Linked DNA regions of Wigglesworthia glossinidia endosymbiont of Glossina morsitans morsitans (Yale colony). The protein of the gene in region 1 interacts with the protein of each later gene in a pairwise test. Links are inferred from orthologs where the notes say so. Each region holds a gene or a part of one and is shown on either strand. Other genes may lie near its edges. The genes, in order: groL and grpE.

Region 1 (8,295 bases):
AATCTACTGCTATCCATTCAATAGATCGACCCATTGAATAATGTTGCAAACCATCATCAGAAATAATAACGTCTAGATTGTTTAATTTCAATAACATATTTACTGCTTCTATTCGATTAGAACTTACTGCAACAGGTATATGAAGTTTGTTATATATTATTGCCGGCTCATCTCCGCATTCTTCATGCGTCGTATTTTTATCAACAATTACAGAAATTTTTTTATTTTTTCTGCCATATCCTCTTGAAACTACGCCTACTTGCCAATTTTTTTTTTTAGTTGTTCACATAACCATATTACTAAAGGTGTTTTCCCATTGCCTCCAACGGTAATATTGCCTATAACTATAATCGGAATTTCGAATTTTTTTATTTTTTTATAACCAATTTTGTATAAAATATGAATAAATTTAGTAACACATAAATATATCATTGAAAATGGAAATAAAAAAAATATGAATATAGTTTTTTGAAACCAAATATATTCGATAAAAGATACAAAAAATCTTTTAATTCGATATTTTTTGTTATTTACCCAATTGCAGATAGTGCATATGAGCATATGTCCCTTGGAGTTCCATAAGTTCATGATGATTGCCATGTTCTATTATTTTTCCGTTTTCTACTAATAATATTATATCAGATTTTTTTATAGTAGAAATACGATGTGCTATAATTAGAGATGTACGATTTTTTTTCAGTTTATTTAGTGCTTTTTGTATAGCTATTTCAGATTCTATATCTAAAGCAGATGTAGCTTCATCGAGAATTAAAATCGGACAATCGCGTAATAGAGCTCTTGCAATCGCAATTCTTTGACGTTGTCCTCCAGATAATAACGTACCATTTTCACCTATAATTGTATTTAATCCGTTTTTCATTTTAATAATAAAATTCATTGCATATGCCATAGAAGCAGCTTTTTCAATTTGTTTTTTAGAATAAATATCTTTTTTTGCATATGCAATATTATTTGCTATAGTATCGTTAAATAAATACACATTTTGTGATACTAAAGCCATCTGATTTCTTAAGTTATCTAATTTATATTTTTTTAAATCGATATTATCAAGAAAAATAGTGCCTTGATTCGCATCATAAAATCTAGTTAATAAATTTATTAAAGTTGATTTTCCTGAACCAGAAGATCCAATTAAAGCAACAGTGTATCCTGCTGAAATTTTAATATTAATATTTTTTAAGGATGGCTGAGTTTTCCCGGGATAAGTAAATGTAACATTTTTAAACTTAATTTCGCCTCGTGCTCTTTTAATGTGTAGAGATCCGTAATCTTGTTCTTTTTGAATATCTAATATAGAAAACAACGTTTGACATGCCACCATGCCTTTTTGAAAATGTGAGTTTACATTTGTTAACGATTTTAATGGACGCATTAACGCGATCATAGAAGAAAAAATTACTGTAATCGTTCCTGCTGTTAAACTTTCTATAACTTTAGGCAAACTAGCGATATATAATATTCCTGCTAATGCTAAAGATGCAATAAATTGTATAATAACGTCTAATCCAGCAGATGCTACTACTACTTTCATGCTTTGTTGTCTCATGAAATTACTAAAATAATTAAAACGTTCGCTTTCTTTTTTTTGACCACCAAAAATACGAATTTCTTTGTGACCTTTTAACATTTGTTCTGCACTATTAGTAACCATGCCCATATTGTTTTGAATTTTTTTGTTAATTTTTCTAAATTTTTTAGAGATATATTTAATAAAAAAAAATACTATAGGAGTGATTACGATTAAAATAGATGATAGTTGCCAACTATGATAAAATATCATAAAAAATAATCCAATTATTAATGATCCTTCTCGTACAACAGTAATCAATACACTGGAAGATGATGATGCAACTTGTTCTGTATCATAAGTAATATGCGATAATAGTGTACCAGTTGATTTTCGATCAAAAAAAGATACAGGCATTTGCATAATATGTTGAAATAGATTTTTTCGCATACGCATAACTACTTTTCCAGACACCCAAGATAAACAATAATTCGATATAAATCCGCTACTACCTCGAGAACACATTAAAACGATAATTGTAAGAGGCATCCAAATAGGAATGATATTATTAAGTCCTTTAAATCCATCATCTAATAAAGGTTTAAGTAAAGATAACATAAGCGTATCACTTGTAGCGTTAATTATTAGAGCTATTGTTGCAATAATTAACCCTCCTTTAAAAGGTGAAATGATAGACCATAAACGACAAAAAATACGCCAAGTAGAAAAATTTTTTTTTGACATATATTTGACCAAATAAATTATATTGAAAATATTATTAATGATAGAAGTTTATTTAACTTCAATCTAAGTTAACAGATTGTAAATCTATATACATTACTAATGTAAAAAAATTTATTATTATCTTTTGAAAAGATATTTCATTTTAAATATAAACTTTTATAAAGTTAAAATTTTGATAAATTTATTATAAAGTATTTAAAACATATATATTTTATACTATAATCACGGTAATAAAAAAATCTTATTAGAAATAAGTAGGTTCTTTTTAAGATATTAGTTAAATTTAATTTGATTAATTAAAAAATGAAATCAAAATAAATAGAATTCAGTATAATTCAAAATTTTAAAAAAAAATAAAAATAATATACAAGTTACAATATTTTCCGAGATAAAATATAATGAATGTATTTTTTGACAACATAAATTTCGATAAAAATCCAATTCCAAATACACAAAATAACCCATATACGCTATTAATAATGCTATTAATATTTGGTATTGTTTTTTATTTTATTATTTTAAGACCTCAACAAAAAAGAGCTAATGTACATAAAAAATTAATTACTTCTTTAGCGAAAGGAGACGAAGTGCTTACTTCTTCGGGAATTATTGGGAAAATAATAAAAATTATAGATATAAATTATATTTTATTAGAATTGTACGAAAACAATTTAATAATAATTAAAAAAGATTGTATTACTAATATTTTTCCAAAGGGAACTTTGAAATCGCTTAAATAAGGTTTTTTTGATTTTAAATAATCTTTAACCTTATTTTAATGAAATCAATAAACTTTATTTTTTAAAAAATAAAAAATTCACATTTTATAAAATAATTATGAAAATTAAAATATAAAATATTATTATTAATAATAAGATTTTTGATGTTTTAATTTAATATCTTTAATAGAAAATCTTATTTTAATATCAGTATTAATTCTAGTTAATTTATGATACTTAAATATTTTAGATCTATTATTCTGTAAAGACTTAATTATTTTATTTTTATTAAAAAAATTCATATTTTTAATATTGTTAATATTTTCGTAAATGCCTTCAATAGAATAAAATTGAGATAATAAAATTGAGGCTGCTTTTTTTCCTATTCCAGGAGCTCCTGGAATATTATCTGATGCATCTCCTACCAAAGCAAGATAATCAGAAATTACATGCGGAAAGACTCTATATTTTAAATATACGGCATAAGGATCAAATCTTTGATAAGAGCTGACATGAATTATGTTTATATTATTTGATACTAATTGCATCATATCTTTATCATTAGTAAATATAAGTGTTTTTCTTCCTTGATTTTCTAATAATTTTGATATTGTTCCAATAATATCATCAGCTTCTGTACCTTCAATGGAAAAAATAGATAATCCCATTTTTTTAAGTATTTTTTTTATTCTGGGTATTTGAACATATAAATCATCTGGCATTTTGTTTCTGTTTTTTTTATATAATTCATATATTTGACTTCTATAATTACATTTTCCTGAATCAAATATTATAGCTATATAATAAGGATTATATTTTTTTAATATTTTTTTTATCATGCTAATCATTCCGTAAAGAGCACCTATTGGTTGTCCTAATTTATTTTTTAAATTAGGCAATCCATAATATGCACGATATAAATATATGGAACCATCTATTAATATAATTTTTTCATTTATATAATTCATAATTAAAAATTTACTTATATAATTTTTATATAAGATAGTTCTATTTTAGATAATATTAATTATTAGATAATAAATTTCTAATTATGTTAATATATCTTTCGGTGTAATTTTCTATAGAACTAGCATGAATTTCGTCGTTATTTATAATAAATTGATTGTTTACTATAATACTTGGAACACTTTTGAGATCTAATTTTTTTTCAATATTATATTGTTGACTTAAAAAAAATTTTACCGCAAAACTATTTTTTGCAGATTCATATTGCGTTTTGTTGATTCCAAATTTTTCAAAAATTAACCAAATATCTTTTTTTGTAATGTTTTTATTGACATTTTGCACTATTTGAAATAATTCGGGACTAATTTTTTCCTCTATATTAAAAAAATTTGCTATTGTCCATGCAATTGTTAGTTCCTTGCCCATTGAGCCAAGAAAATCTACATGATATTTTATAAATTTATTTTTTTTCAAAAAATTATTTTTTATTTGCTTGTCAATTTGATATATTTCGTCAAACTGATAACAGTATGTGCAATAAAAAGAAAAAAATTCTATAATTTGATATTGACTAGAAATAAAAAAATCTAGCTTTTTGTATTCACTTGAATAAGCAAAATTTTTAAAATTATTGCCAATTAAAATATATATCAAAAAAATAGTTTTTAATATTAATTTATACATGATTAATCATAAATGTTAGCTATATAAAAATAAAATTAATATTAATTTTGTTAAAAAAATTATTTATTTATTTAAATATTTTTAAAAAAATTTTCGGCCTCAAACTAGTTAGTTTGAGGCCTAATTTTTACATTTAAATTTTTAAATTTTTCATTCTTAAAGAAAAAAATATGAGGAATTTTTTACATCATACCTCCCATTCCTCCCATTCCAGCTCCTGCATTACTCATGTCTGGTTTTTCTTCTTTTGGAAGATCTGTAATCATACATTCTGTTGTAATCATTAAGCCAGCTATAGAAGCTGCGTATTGTAATGCCGATCTCGTTACCTTAGTTGGATCTAGAATTCCCATATCAATCATGTTTCCATATACTTCGGTAGCTGCATTATATCCTGTATTGCCTTCTCCTGCTTTAACTTTATTAGCAATTACAGATGGTTCTTCTCCTGCATTAGCTACGATCTGACGAAGTGGAGCTTCCATAGCACGTCGTGCTACTCTAATTCCAACATTTTGATCTTCATTTTCTCCTCTTAAATTTACAATACGATTAGCAACTCTAATTAAAGCTACGCCGCCTCCTGCAACTACTCCTTCTTCTACTGCTGCACGAGTAGCATGTAAAGCATCTTCTACTCTAGCTTTTTTCTCTTTCATTTCAACTTCAGTAGCTGCTCCTACTTTAATTACGGCTACTCCGCCTGCTAATTTAGCTACACGTTCTTGAAGCTTTTCTCGATCATAATCTGATGATGCTTCGTCGCGTTCTTGATTAATTTGCGATACTCTGCTACTTATTACTGCTTTATCCCCTGTTCCATCTATAATAGTAGTAGTATCTTTTGTAATTACTACTCGTTTTGCTTGTCCCATATCTTCTAATGCAGCTTTTTCTAATTCTAATCCCATTTCTTCTGAAATCACAGTTCCTGAAGTCAATATAGCTATATCTTGTAGCATAGCTTTTCTGCGATCTCCAAATCCTGGTGCTTTCACTGCTGCAACTTTAACAATTCCTCGCATATTATTTACAACTAATGTTGCTAATGCTTCCCCTTCTACGTCTTCAGCAATAATTAATAGAGGCTTTCCTGCTTTCGCAACAGATTCTAAAATTGGAAGCATTTCGCGAATATTAGAAATTTTTTTATCTGAAAGTAAAATAAATGGATTATCTAATTCTACTGAGCGTGCTTCTGGTTTATTTACGAAGTAAGGTGATAAATATCCTCGATCAAATTGCATTCCTTCAACAACATCTAATTCATCCTGTAATCCTGATCCTTCTTCAACAGTAATTACGCCTTCTTTCCCTACTTTTTCCATAGCTTCAGCTATTAAAGTACCTACTGTTCTATCGGCATTAGCAGAAATTGTTCCAACTTGCGCAATTGATTTTGAGTCCGAACAAGGTACGGACAATTTTTTTAGCTCTTCTACTGCTCCTATTACTGCTCTATCGATACCGCGCTTTAAATCCATCGGATTCATTCCGGCTGCAACAGCTTTTAAGCCTTCATTTACTATTGATTGCGCTAAAACAGTTGCTGTAGTAGTACCGTCTCCGGCAGCATCATTTGCTTTTGAAGCAACTTCTTTAAGCATTTGAGCTCCCATGTTTTCGAATTTGTCTTCAAGCTCGACTTCACGTGCTACAGAGACGCCATCTTTTGTTATCATTGGTGCACCGAAAGATTTATCCAATACTACGTTCCGTCCTTTTGGTCCAAGAGTTACTTTGACTGCATCAGCTAGAACGTTTACGCCTCGAAGCATTTTAGAACGAGCGTCATTACCGAATTTTACCTCTTTAGCTGCCATTTTGATTATTCCTCGAATTCTTCAGTTCATATGATTGTATGCAGATTATTTTTCAACTATCGCCAGAATGTCGCTTTCGGACATTATCAGCACTTCGTCATTATCAATTTTTTCTACTTTTACACCATATCCGTCGTTAAAGATGACGATGTCTCCAATTTTTACGTCTAAAGGTTTTACTTCTCCATTATCTAAAATACGTCCGTGTCCTACTGCTAATACTTTACCTCTAGTAGATTTATTTGCGGCAGAACCGGTTAGAACTATGCCTCCTGCAGACTTGGCTTCCGCTTCTTTGCGTTTAATAATAACGCGGTCATGTAGTGGGCGAATTTTCATTTAATAGCTCCCCTTGAGAAAGAAAGTCCGTATTAGTTATAAAACAAAATCCCAAAACTATATTTAATTTTAAATTAAAAATTTTAAATTATATTTTTAATTAATTATCAATAGATTTCGGCGCCAGTGATACCTAAATGGGGATCAATATACAATCCTTCAAGGGGTACATAAAAAAAATCGTTTTTGATTTTTAATTATACTGAAAAAGTTTTTATTTTTCATTATTCTGTTATTTTTAAAAAATTAATAGATGCATTATGAAATTCATTTAGAATATATCTTATATAAAATTAAATTTAAATTTTCCAGAAATTAAATAAAGCAGATAACTTATTTATTTAAGATTTTATCTGCTTTAGAATTTTTTATTAATTTAAAATTTTTATATAGAATATTCTACAAAAATCAATCAACTTTTTTTTGACGTTCAAAATATTTTCTTTTTTCCCAATCTTCTCGACACTCCACACAACAAAAATTTCCTGAAGTTGATTCTTCACAATTATAACAACGCCCGTTAATTGGAAGCGCATACGCTTGATGGCGTGATAAAGAATACTGTCGGAATTCTTCTTCACTTTGACTTGCTAAATCTACTTCGTCAGTCATATCTAAACTCCTTTTAAGATGTATAAAATAGAATCTATGTTGCATTATATTTGGATATTTAAATAATCTAAAATTTTCTTATTTAAAATACCATATTGAAAACATTTCAAAAAAAATACAAAAATTGTCTGAAATAAATCTTAAAGAATGAAAAATTTTTTAAATATTAATGGATTTTTAAATTCTAAAATTTTAATTTAATTATTTTTTGAACATTATATTTATAGTACATTTTAGTTTTTTAATGAAAAATTTAAGCTGTGTATTGATTTTAATTACAATCAATACAAAATATCGCAGTAAACGTACAAAAAATTTCATTATAGATCTTATTTCATAAAATATACTACTAAATGTTATTTTTTAGTATTACATCAATAGTAGTAAAAATTTTTTGATTTATTTGAATTTTTACTTTATATGAACCAATTAATCTTAAAGGACCGTCTATTAATTTAATTTCATGTTTCATTACGTGTACGTTTTTTTCTTTAATTTTTTCTGCAATCTGTCGTGCTCCGACAGATCCAAATAATTTACCATTACGTCCTGCTTTACAACTAATTTCAATACACTTTAAGTTCTTTATCTTGTCACATCGATTTACTAATAAAGATGTTTCGTATTTTAATTTTTCTTCTAGTTTAATTTTTTTATATTCAAAATGTTTCACATTTTCTTCAGAAGCTATGATGGCTAAATTTCTAGGAAATAAAAAATTTCTAGCATATCCAGGTTTAACACTAACTTGATCTCCGGGATTACCTAAATTAATAATTTTTTTTAATAAAATAATTTGCATTTTAGTTCCGTATATTTTTTTTAAATTTTTAGATTTTTTTTAATTGTGATGGTCAGTATATGGTAAAAGTGATAAATA
Region 2 (9,137 bases), 420 kb from region 1 along the record:
AGAGGCTTACTGTATGATGCGTATTATTCTTTTTATATTAACTAATTTATCAGTTATGATAATATTTGGAATTATATTATCTATTACTGGTATTAAATCCTCTAGTATATTAGGGCTAATGATTATGTCGGGTCTCTTCGGATTCGGAGGATCAATAGTATCTTTATTATTATCAAAAACTATGGCTATACACGCGGTAAACGCTCAAATTATTAAAAATGCTTCTAATGAAACTGAAAAATGGTTATTAAATACGATACGCTTACAAGCAAATCAGATGTCTATTGGCATTCCAGATATAGCTATATACGAAGCTGCCGATATTAATGCATTTGCTACAGGAGCAAAAAAAAATTCTGCATTAATCGCGGTTAGTACCGGATTATTAAATAATATGGATCGTAAAGAAGCGGAAGCTGTAATAGCGCATGAAATTAGTCATATCGCAAATGGGGATATGATTACAATGACATTGTTACAAGGTATAGTGAATACGTTTGTAATATTTTTATCTCGTATTATTGCTCGATTAATATTAAATATTTCTTCTGCAAATAGAGATGAAGAAGATACTTATGCGTATGATAATTCTTGGATGTATATATGTATATCTATGGTATTAGAATTAATTTTCGGTATTTTAGCAAGCACAATTACATTATGGTTTTCTAGAAAAAGAGAGTTTTATGCAGATGCAGGATCTGCTAGATTAGTAGGCAAAAAAAATATGATTGCAGCTTTAAAAAGAATACAAACAACTTGTGAACCAAAAGTTGGTAAAGAAATTTTAGCATTTTGTATTCATGGAAAAAGTTCTTTAAATGAAATTTTCATGTCTCATCCTCCTATAGAAAAACGTATACATGCATTAGTAATGGAACATTACATTAATAAATAAAACTAATTTTCATTAAAATTTTTATAAAAAATTTTTATTAAATAATTATTCAAAATTTATTTAAAAAATTAGTTAAATTTATTATTGATTTTGATATAAAATTAAAATAAAAAAATTATAAATTAATGCACACATATTTTATGTTTAATTTATTATGATTCGCTATTCCAAGAGGGTATCTCTATATTTGATTATCAGTATAAGATACTCTCAAAATAAAAATAAAAAAAATAATCGAATTTTTACTTAATCAATCCTTTTATTCACATTTACTTTCAATATCGTAATTAAATCTATTTAATTGAAATTAAAATATTTATAACAATAAATATTTGATTATAAATTTTTTTAAAAAAATTATTACAGAATATTTAAAAATAACATTAATTGGAGTAATTACATGGAATTTTTAACAGATCCCTCATCTTGGGCCGGATTGTTAACTTTGATTATATTAGAGATAGTTTTAGGAATTGATAATTTAATATTCATTGCTATTTTATCTAATAAATTACCTCCACAACATCGCGAACGTGCACGCTTAATAGGTTTAAGTATAGCGTTAATTATACGAATAGGATTGTTATCTTTAATTTCTTGGATAGTTACATTAACTAAACCATTAATAACAATAATGAACATTATGTTTTCTGGATGTGATTTAATTTTAATATTTGGAGGATTATTTTTAATATTTAAATCCGTGACTGAATTACATGAAAGACTTGAACATAAAGAAAATAAAATTCAAGAAAATCGCGGTTATACTAGTTTTTGGATTATGGTAGTACAAATTGTAGTATTAGATGCAATATTTTCATTAGATGCAATCATGACTGCAGTAGGAATGGTAAATAATTTATATATCATGATTATTGCAGTCATATTCTCTGTAGTTATTATGTTAATTGCAGCACCAACTTTAATTCAATTTATGAATAAACATAAGACCGTAGTAGTGTTGTGTTTAAGTTTTTTATTAATAGTAGGATTTAGCTTAATTTCTGAAGGATTTAAGTATCATATTCCTAAAGGATATATGTATACTGCAATTAGTTTTTCAATATTAATTGAATTTTTTAATCATATTTCACATCGTAATTTAATAAAAAATCAATCATTAAAGCCTATGAGAGAACGTGCTGCCGAAACAATAGTACGATTAATGGGGGGGTATATAGACGATCCAATAATAGATAAAAATCTCTCAGATACTGAAAAATTGACGAATCTTGCATCTGATGAACGTAGTATGGTTGCTAATATGTTATCATTATTTACACGTTCATTATATAGTATAATGACATTACGAAAAGAAATTGTTTGGATTAATCTACAAGAACCAATTAAAAAAATTAAAGAACGTGTTTTTAATCAATCGCATAAAATGATTCCTGTATGCAATGAAACGTTAGATCAAATTATTGGGATAATACATATCACGGAGTTAATTTCTATAGATAGCATAAAACAGTTGAAACGTGTATCTAAAAGTAATGTCATTGCTACAGTACAAATAACATGCAACATATTGCAATTAATTAAAAAATTACAACATCCCAGCGGGAAAATTGTTTTTGTTTTAGATAAATCAAATAAAATTCGCGGTTTAATAACTCGTGTAGATATTTTAAAAGCTATTTTAAGTGAATTTTCCAGTTAAATAATATTAAGATGTTTTTAAAAAATTTAATAATGGGGGTAACAATGATGAAGATTTTAAAATAACTTCTTGATATTCCTCATCTAAATTACTATCATATACAATTCCACTTCCAACAGAACAAAATAACTGTTTTTCTGATGCAATTAAAGTACGAATAACTATATTAGTATTCATAGAGTTACAGCAGCTAATATAACCAATACTACCACACCATGCATTTCTTCTATTAGGTTCTAATTTTTCAATAATATGCATTGCGCTAATTTTAGGAGCGCCCGTAATTGACCCACCTGGAAAACAAGACTGAAGCAAATCTAGTGGAGAATATGCACAACTTAATTGCCCTATAACAGTACTTACCATATGATGTGCTATAGAAAAAGTTTTTATTTTAAATAAATCAATAACTGATACGGTTCCAATTTGCGCTACTTTTCCGATATCATTACGTAATAAATCTACTATCATGAGATTTTCTGCTTGATTTTTTATTGAATTTGATAACTGAAGTATATTTTGTTGATTTTTTTGAATATTTTTAGATTTTGAAATTGTCCCTTTAATTGGACAACTGGTAATAAAATTATTTTTTAAATTTAAAAAACATTCTGGAGAAAAACTTAATATACTATGTTTTTTTAATTTAATAAATGCAGAAAATGGTGCGCAGTTATAATTTAACAAATAACAAAAAATTTTCCATTCATCTCCACGATAATATGCTTGATATCTTTTCCCTAAACATATTTGATAACAATTTCCATTTAAAATATGTTGCTTAATTTTATAAAAATTTTTTTTGTATGCTTTATAATTCATATTTGTATTCCAATTTGTATATAATTGAAACATATTGGAAGTATTTTGTTTTTTAATTAACAATTTTTGAAAAATTTTAATAACATTTTTTTTATGCGTAATTAAAGTAGTACGACACAAAATATGGTCTACAATTACTGCCCAATAATAGATACCTATTGCCATATCTGGTACAGATATATCTCTTCTAGAGATGTTAGGAATTAAAAATAAACGTTTAGACAAATCGTATCCAAACAACCCTAGTGCTCCACCTTGAAAAGGTAAATTGCTATCGTATGAAGCATGCATTCCAGAATGTTGCAGATATTGTTTTACAAGAAAAAATGGATTTTCGGTACTTATACTAAATTTATTGCAATCATATTGTTTAATATAAGTATATTTATTTTGGGTAATTAACGTGATATCAGGATAAGCTACTAAAATATCAAAACGATTTATTTTTGTATGTTTTTCTCCAGAATACAAGAGCATAGACCATGGTCGATGAGAAATGTAAGAAAATAGCTCTAATGAAATTTTAGGAGAATATGATAATAAATATTTTTTTGGATATTTCATAATATATTAATATATAATATTAAAAATAATTACATAGTATATCATATTGATGATATATTTAAATTAATAAATAAAAAAACGTTATTATATTAATTTTTAAATAAATAAATACAACTTTATATCTTCCATATACTTATTGCATTTAAATTAATGTAAAAATTATTAAATTGTTATAAATTTATCATTTATTTTAAAACAACTTCATTAATATAAAAATTTATTATTTTATATAATCAAAAATTAGGTATATTAATTTATTTAGATTAAAAAAAATTTTAAATGTAATCTAATTCGGAGAATATATGAAAATTTTTTGGAAATTTATTTTTGATCCCTTCATATGGTTATGGAATATATTAAATTTTACTCGAAAGTTAATTTTAAATATATTATTAATATGCATATTTACTGTATGTATTATATTTTATTTTCAAATATATCTTACTCCTCCTGATTCTAAACAAGGAGCTTTAGTACTTGATTTAGTTGGCACAATTGTAGATAAACCAACAGTGCATAATCGATTTAAACAAATTAGTCGTGAAATATTAGGCGCGCCTAATGCACGACTATATGAAAATTCTTTATTTGATATAATATATGCTATTCGTCAAGCTAAAAATGATAAAAATATTACCGGATTAGTATTGTCTTTAAAAGATTTTACAGGTTCAGATCAAACATCTTTAGAATATATTGGAAAAGTTTTAATTGAATTTAAAAGTTCTGGAAAACCAATATATTCAATTAGTGACAATTATACTCAAGTACAGTACTTTTTGGCTAGTTATGCAAATAAAATTTATCTTACTCCTCAAGGTACAGTAGATTTGCATGGATTAGCAACAAACAATTTTTACTATAAAACATTTTTAAAAAATTTAAAAATTAATACATATGTTTTTAGAGTGGGTACATATAAATCTGCAGTGGAACCAGTAATTAGAGATAGTATGTCAGATGCTGCTCGAACAGCAGATAGTAGATGGATTAAAAGATTATGGAGAAATTATTTAGATATTATATCGACTAACAGAAATACTGAGATTAATAAAATTTTTCCTACTGCACAAGAAGTTTTAGAAAAATTAAAAATTGTTGATGGCAACCCTGCTCAATTTGCGCTAAATAGTAATTTAGTTGATATCGTTGCTTCTAGACCATCTATTGAAAATGATATGATTAAAATATTTGGATGGAATAAAAATGAAAGATCTTTTAATAAGATTAGTATTTACAATTATCAATCTAAAGTTAATCAAAATGGACAGATAGCAGTAATATTTGTAAATGGTATTATTGTAGATGGACCAGAAAAATCTGGATTTTCTAGCGGAGATATGATTGCAGCACAAATTAAACAAGCGCGTTTAGATCCAGAAATTCGAGCTTTAATAATACGAATTAATAGTCCAGGAGGGAGCGTAAATGCATCTGAAATAATCCGTTCTGAACTCGTAGAAACTCGTGAATCTGGAAAACCTGTTATTGTTTCTATGGGAGGTGTTGCAGCATCTGGAGGATATTGGATTTCTACTCCGGCAAGTTATATTATAGCTAGTCCAAATACACTAACTGGTTCAATTGGAATATTCGGAATTATTAATACTATAGAAAATACTTTAGAAAGTTTAGGTATTTATTCTGATGGAGTTTCTACTTCTCCTCTAGCAAATATTGCAATTACAAGAAAATTACCTATAGAATTTTTAAAAAAAATGCAACTTACTGTTGAAAATGGATATCATAATTTTTTAGCATTAGTAGCAAAGTCTAGACATAAAACAATTAACGAAGTTGATCGCATAGGTCAAGGACATGTATGGATAGGAACAGACGCATTAAAAAAAGGTTTAATCGATCAATTAGGTGATTTTGATGATGCAGTAAATAAAGCAGCAGAATTAGCAAATTTATCGGTTTATCAAATTAAATGGCATGATCATGAATCTAGTGTTTTTGAATTTTTTACGCAAACTAAAATGTTAATTCAAATTATTAAATTTTGTTTAATATATATTTTTCCAAATTTAGAAATAGACAAAATTATTAATTTTATGAACATAAATACTTTAAATGGGTCAATATGGAATGATCCACAAAATTGTTATGCAATTTGTATGTCATGTCAAAAAATAATATAAATTAATTTTTTAGTGTATACAAAAAATATTTTACAATTAATACTTGACGTATAAATAAGTTTTTGTTTATGTACCAATATGTTTTATTTATATAAATAATAAATTATTGGTGATTTTTATGTCTATTAATATAGGATTAAATGGTTTTGGAAGAATTGGACGTATGATTTTTAGAATAGCACAAAAAAGAAAAAATGTTAATATTATTGCAATTAATGATTTATGTAATATTAATTACATCTCTTATATGTTAAAATTTGATTCTACTCATGGTAAATTTAAAAAAGAAATTTTCGTAGGATCATCATATTTAAAAATTGATAATAAGAAAATTTATTGTTTTTCTGAAAAAGATCCGTCTAAATTACCATGGAAAGATTTAAACATTGACGTAGTAATTGAAGCAACCGGTTTTTTTTTAACAAAAGAAAATGCTCAAAAACATATTTTTTCTGGAGCAAAAAAAGTAATTATGACAGCACCTCCACATGACAACACACCAATGTTCGTAATGGGAGTAAATCATGAAACATATAAAGGCGAAAAAATTATTTCTAATGCATCATGTACAACAAATTGCTTAGCTCCTTTAGCTAAGATATTGCATAGTCATTATGAAATAAAACAAGCACTTATGACTACAGTACACGCTGTTACAGCAACGCAAAATCCTGTAGATGGGCAATTCATGCAAAACTGGAGAATCGGAAGAAGCTGTTTAAATAACATTATTCCTACACGTACAGGTGCTGCAGAAGCAGTCGGAAAAGTCATTCCAGAATTAAAAAATAAAATAACTGGAATATCATTTCGTATACCTACTTTGAATGTATCTGTAGTAGATCTTACAGTGAATTTTATTCATCAAACGTCTTATAAAGATGTATGTAATATGATTAAAAATGCATCAAAAAGTTCTTTAAAGGGAATTTTAGGATATATCGAAGAAGATGTAGTATCGTCTGATTTTAATGGAGAATGCCTAACTTCTATATTTGATGCCAAAGCTGGTATGGCACTAAATAAAAACTTTATGAAACTCATATCTTGGTATGATAATGAAAGCGGGTATTCAAGTAAAATTTTAGATTTAGCGCAATACGTATGTTAATACTTATATATTTTAGTTTATTGAAAAGACGACTATCATCGGTAGTCGTCTTTTTAAAAGAAGATAATTTAATTCGATTTTTAAAAAAAATTATAAAAAATAAAATTATTTTTTTATTTTTTAAAAAAAATTTCTTTCTAGATTTTATTTAGATACAGCTACCATAGCTGGTCTTAATAATCTATCATGTAACATGTATCCTTTTTGCATAATTTGCATTACTTGATTAGGTTGAAATTCTTGAGTATCTAAAACAGTCATAGCTTCATGTATTTTAGGATCAAAAACAACATTAATTTTATCAATACAGGTAATATTGAATGATTGCATAACTTTTGTAAATTCTTGCAAAGTTAATTTTATACCTTCAATTATCGGCTTTATATCTGTATTCAATTTATTAGACACTTCCAAAGTGCGTTCAAGATTGTCAATAATAGGTAAAAGTGCAATAGAAAATTTTTCTAATGAAAATTTATGAGATTTTTCTATGTTTAACTGAGTACGCTTTAATATATTTTCAATTTCTGCTTTGTTTCTTAGTATTTGATCATGGTGCATTTTTTTCATTTTTGATATTTTTTCTTCTAATTCAAAAATAATTTCATTTTTTTTTAAGATTTCTTTTTCTTTTTCTATACTTTGTTTTTTTTCTGCAAGTATATCTTTTTTAATAATATTTTCATGAAAATTTTTATTTGATTCGTTTTTAGATATATATCATGTGTATTTTCATCTTTTTGCACATTTTGATTACAACTATTATTTTCGTCAACTTTTGTCATATTTTTATCGTTCTTCATAAGTATCTCCAATCAATATATTTTAAAATTTAAAGTTTTACTTTAATTGATGTTTTTATGTATAAAGTATAAAAATCATAACATAAACTAGCATAACACGGTGAATTGTATGAATCATGTTTTTAAAATTATTGGAATTATGGGATATCAATATTGTTTACAAAAATTATCTATATACAATATATTATATAATTGGTTAAAACGTATAGGTTATACGGTTATTTTAGAATTAAATATTGCAAAAATTTTGCATTTAAAAAATATTTTAACTGGTAATATTGTAAAAATCGGAAAAATTTCAGATTTAGTAATCATAGTTGGTGGTGATGGTAGCATATTGAAAGCTGCAAAAATATTATCTGTATATTCTGCAAAAATTATCGGAATTAATATGGGTAGTTTAGGATTTTTAACTGATTTAGATCCACATTCAGCATTAAAAGAACTTCAGAATATATTAAATGGAAATTTTTACATAGAAAATCGATTTTTACTTGATATTCATTTATTCAAAAATAATTTTTATACAAAAAAGAAAATGGCAATTAATGAAATAGTAATACATTCTCAAAAAATTGCTAAAATCATCGAATTTGAAGTTTATATTGATAGAAATTTTGCATTTTTTCAAAAGTCTGATGGTTTAATTATATCTACACCTACAGGTTCAACTGCATATTCATTATCTGCAGGAGGACCAATACTTATTCCAACATTAAATGTAATTATGCTAATCCCTATGTTTTCTCATGAATTATCTTCCAGAACATTAATCATAAGTAATAAAAGCATTATAGAAATAAAATTTCCTAGAAATATGATGAACGTAATTGTTAGTTGCGACGGTAAAACTTCATTTAAAATGTCAAAAAATGCAAAAATTTTTATTCAAAAAAGTAAATTTTTTTTAAAATTATTACATTCAAATAATTATAAATATTTTCATGTATTAAATAAAAAATTAGGATGGTCGACTAAATATTTTAAATAAAATTTTTTCAAAAATTTAATTTTTGAAATTTGAATTTATTTAAAAAATTTATTAATTATATTATCAGGTATATTTTAAATATTTATATAAATCATCAAAGGCTTACTATCTATAATTAAAATTAATTTTAGAGTAAAATAT

The links.
Region 2: the proteins of groL (region 1) and grpE interact in binary tests that used the Escherichia coli proteins (3 or more experiments, as listed by UniProt). The link is inferred for Wigglesworthia glossinidia endosymbiont of Glossina morsitans morsitans (Yale colony) from one-to-one orthologs.

Annotation. Positions count from the first base shown.
Region 1 is NC_016893.1:537,514-545,808, reverse strand. What follows is about bases 4,145-7,100. They hold groL (chaperonin GroEL), read right to left. Parts: upstream 6,465-7,100; coding sequence 4,824-6,464; downstream 4,145-4,823. Other genes in these bases: WIGMOR_RS02620 (co-chaperone GroES), read right to left, coding at 6,510-6,803; WIGMOR_RS02630 (DsbA family protein), read right to left, coding at 4,145-4,641. Also shown: lipid A ABC transporter ATP-binding protein/permease MsbA, read right to left, coding at 527-2,272; preprotein translocase subunit YajC, read left to right, coding at 2,671-3,012; WIGMOR_RS02635 (5'-3' exonuclease), read right to left, coding at 3,138-3,959; more of WIGMOR_RS02630, read right to left, coding at 4,015-4,144; WIGMOR_RS02615 (hypothetical protein), read right to left, coding at 7,212-7,460; rplI (50S ribosomal protein L9), read right to left, coding at 7,765-8,217; rpsR (30S ribosomal protein S18), read right to left, coding at 8,257-8,295.
Region 2 is NC_016893.1:117,088-126,224, forward strand. Bases 6,114-8,854 are described here. They hold grpE (nucleotide exchange factor GrpE), read right to left. Parts: upstream 7,881-8,854; coding sequence 7,347-7,880; downstream 6,114-7,346. Other genes in these bases: gap (type I glyceraldehyde-3-phosphate dehydrogenase), read left to right, coding at 6,210-7,202; WIGMOR_RS03555 (hypothetical protein), read right to left, coding at 7,838-8,005; WIGMOR_RS00590 (NAD(+)/NADH kinase), read left to right, coding at 8,115-8,854. In the rest of the region: protease HtpX, read left to right, coding at 14-898; WIGMOR_RS00565 (TerC family protein), read left to right, coding at 1,299-2,561; pabB (aminodeoxychorismate synthase component I), read right to left, coding at 2,568-3,947; signal peptide peptidase SppA, read left to right, coding at 4,250-6,091; more of WIGMOR_RS00590, read left to right, coding at 8,855-8,996. UniProt on the Escherichia coli protein: Participates actively in the response to hyperosmotic and heat shock by preventing the aggregation of stress-denatured proteins, in association with DnaK and GrpE. It is the nucleotide exchange factor for DnaK and may function as a thermosensor.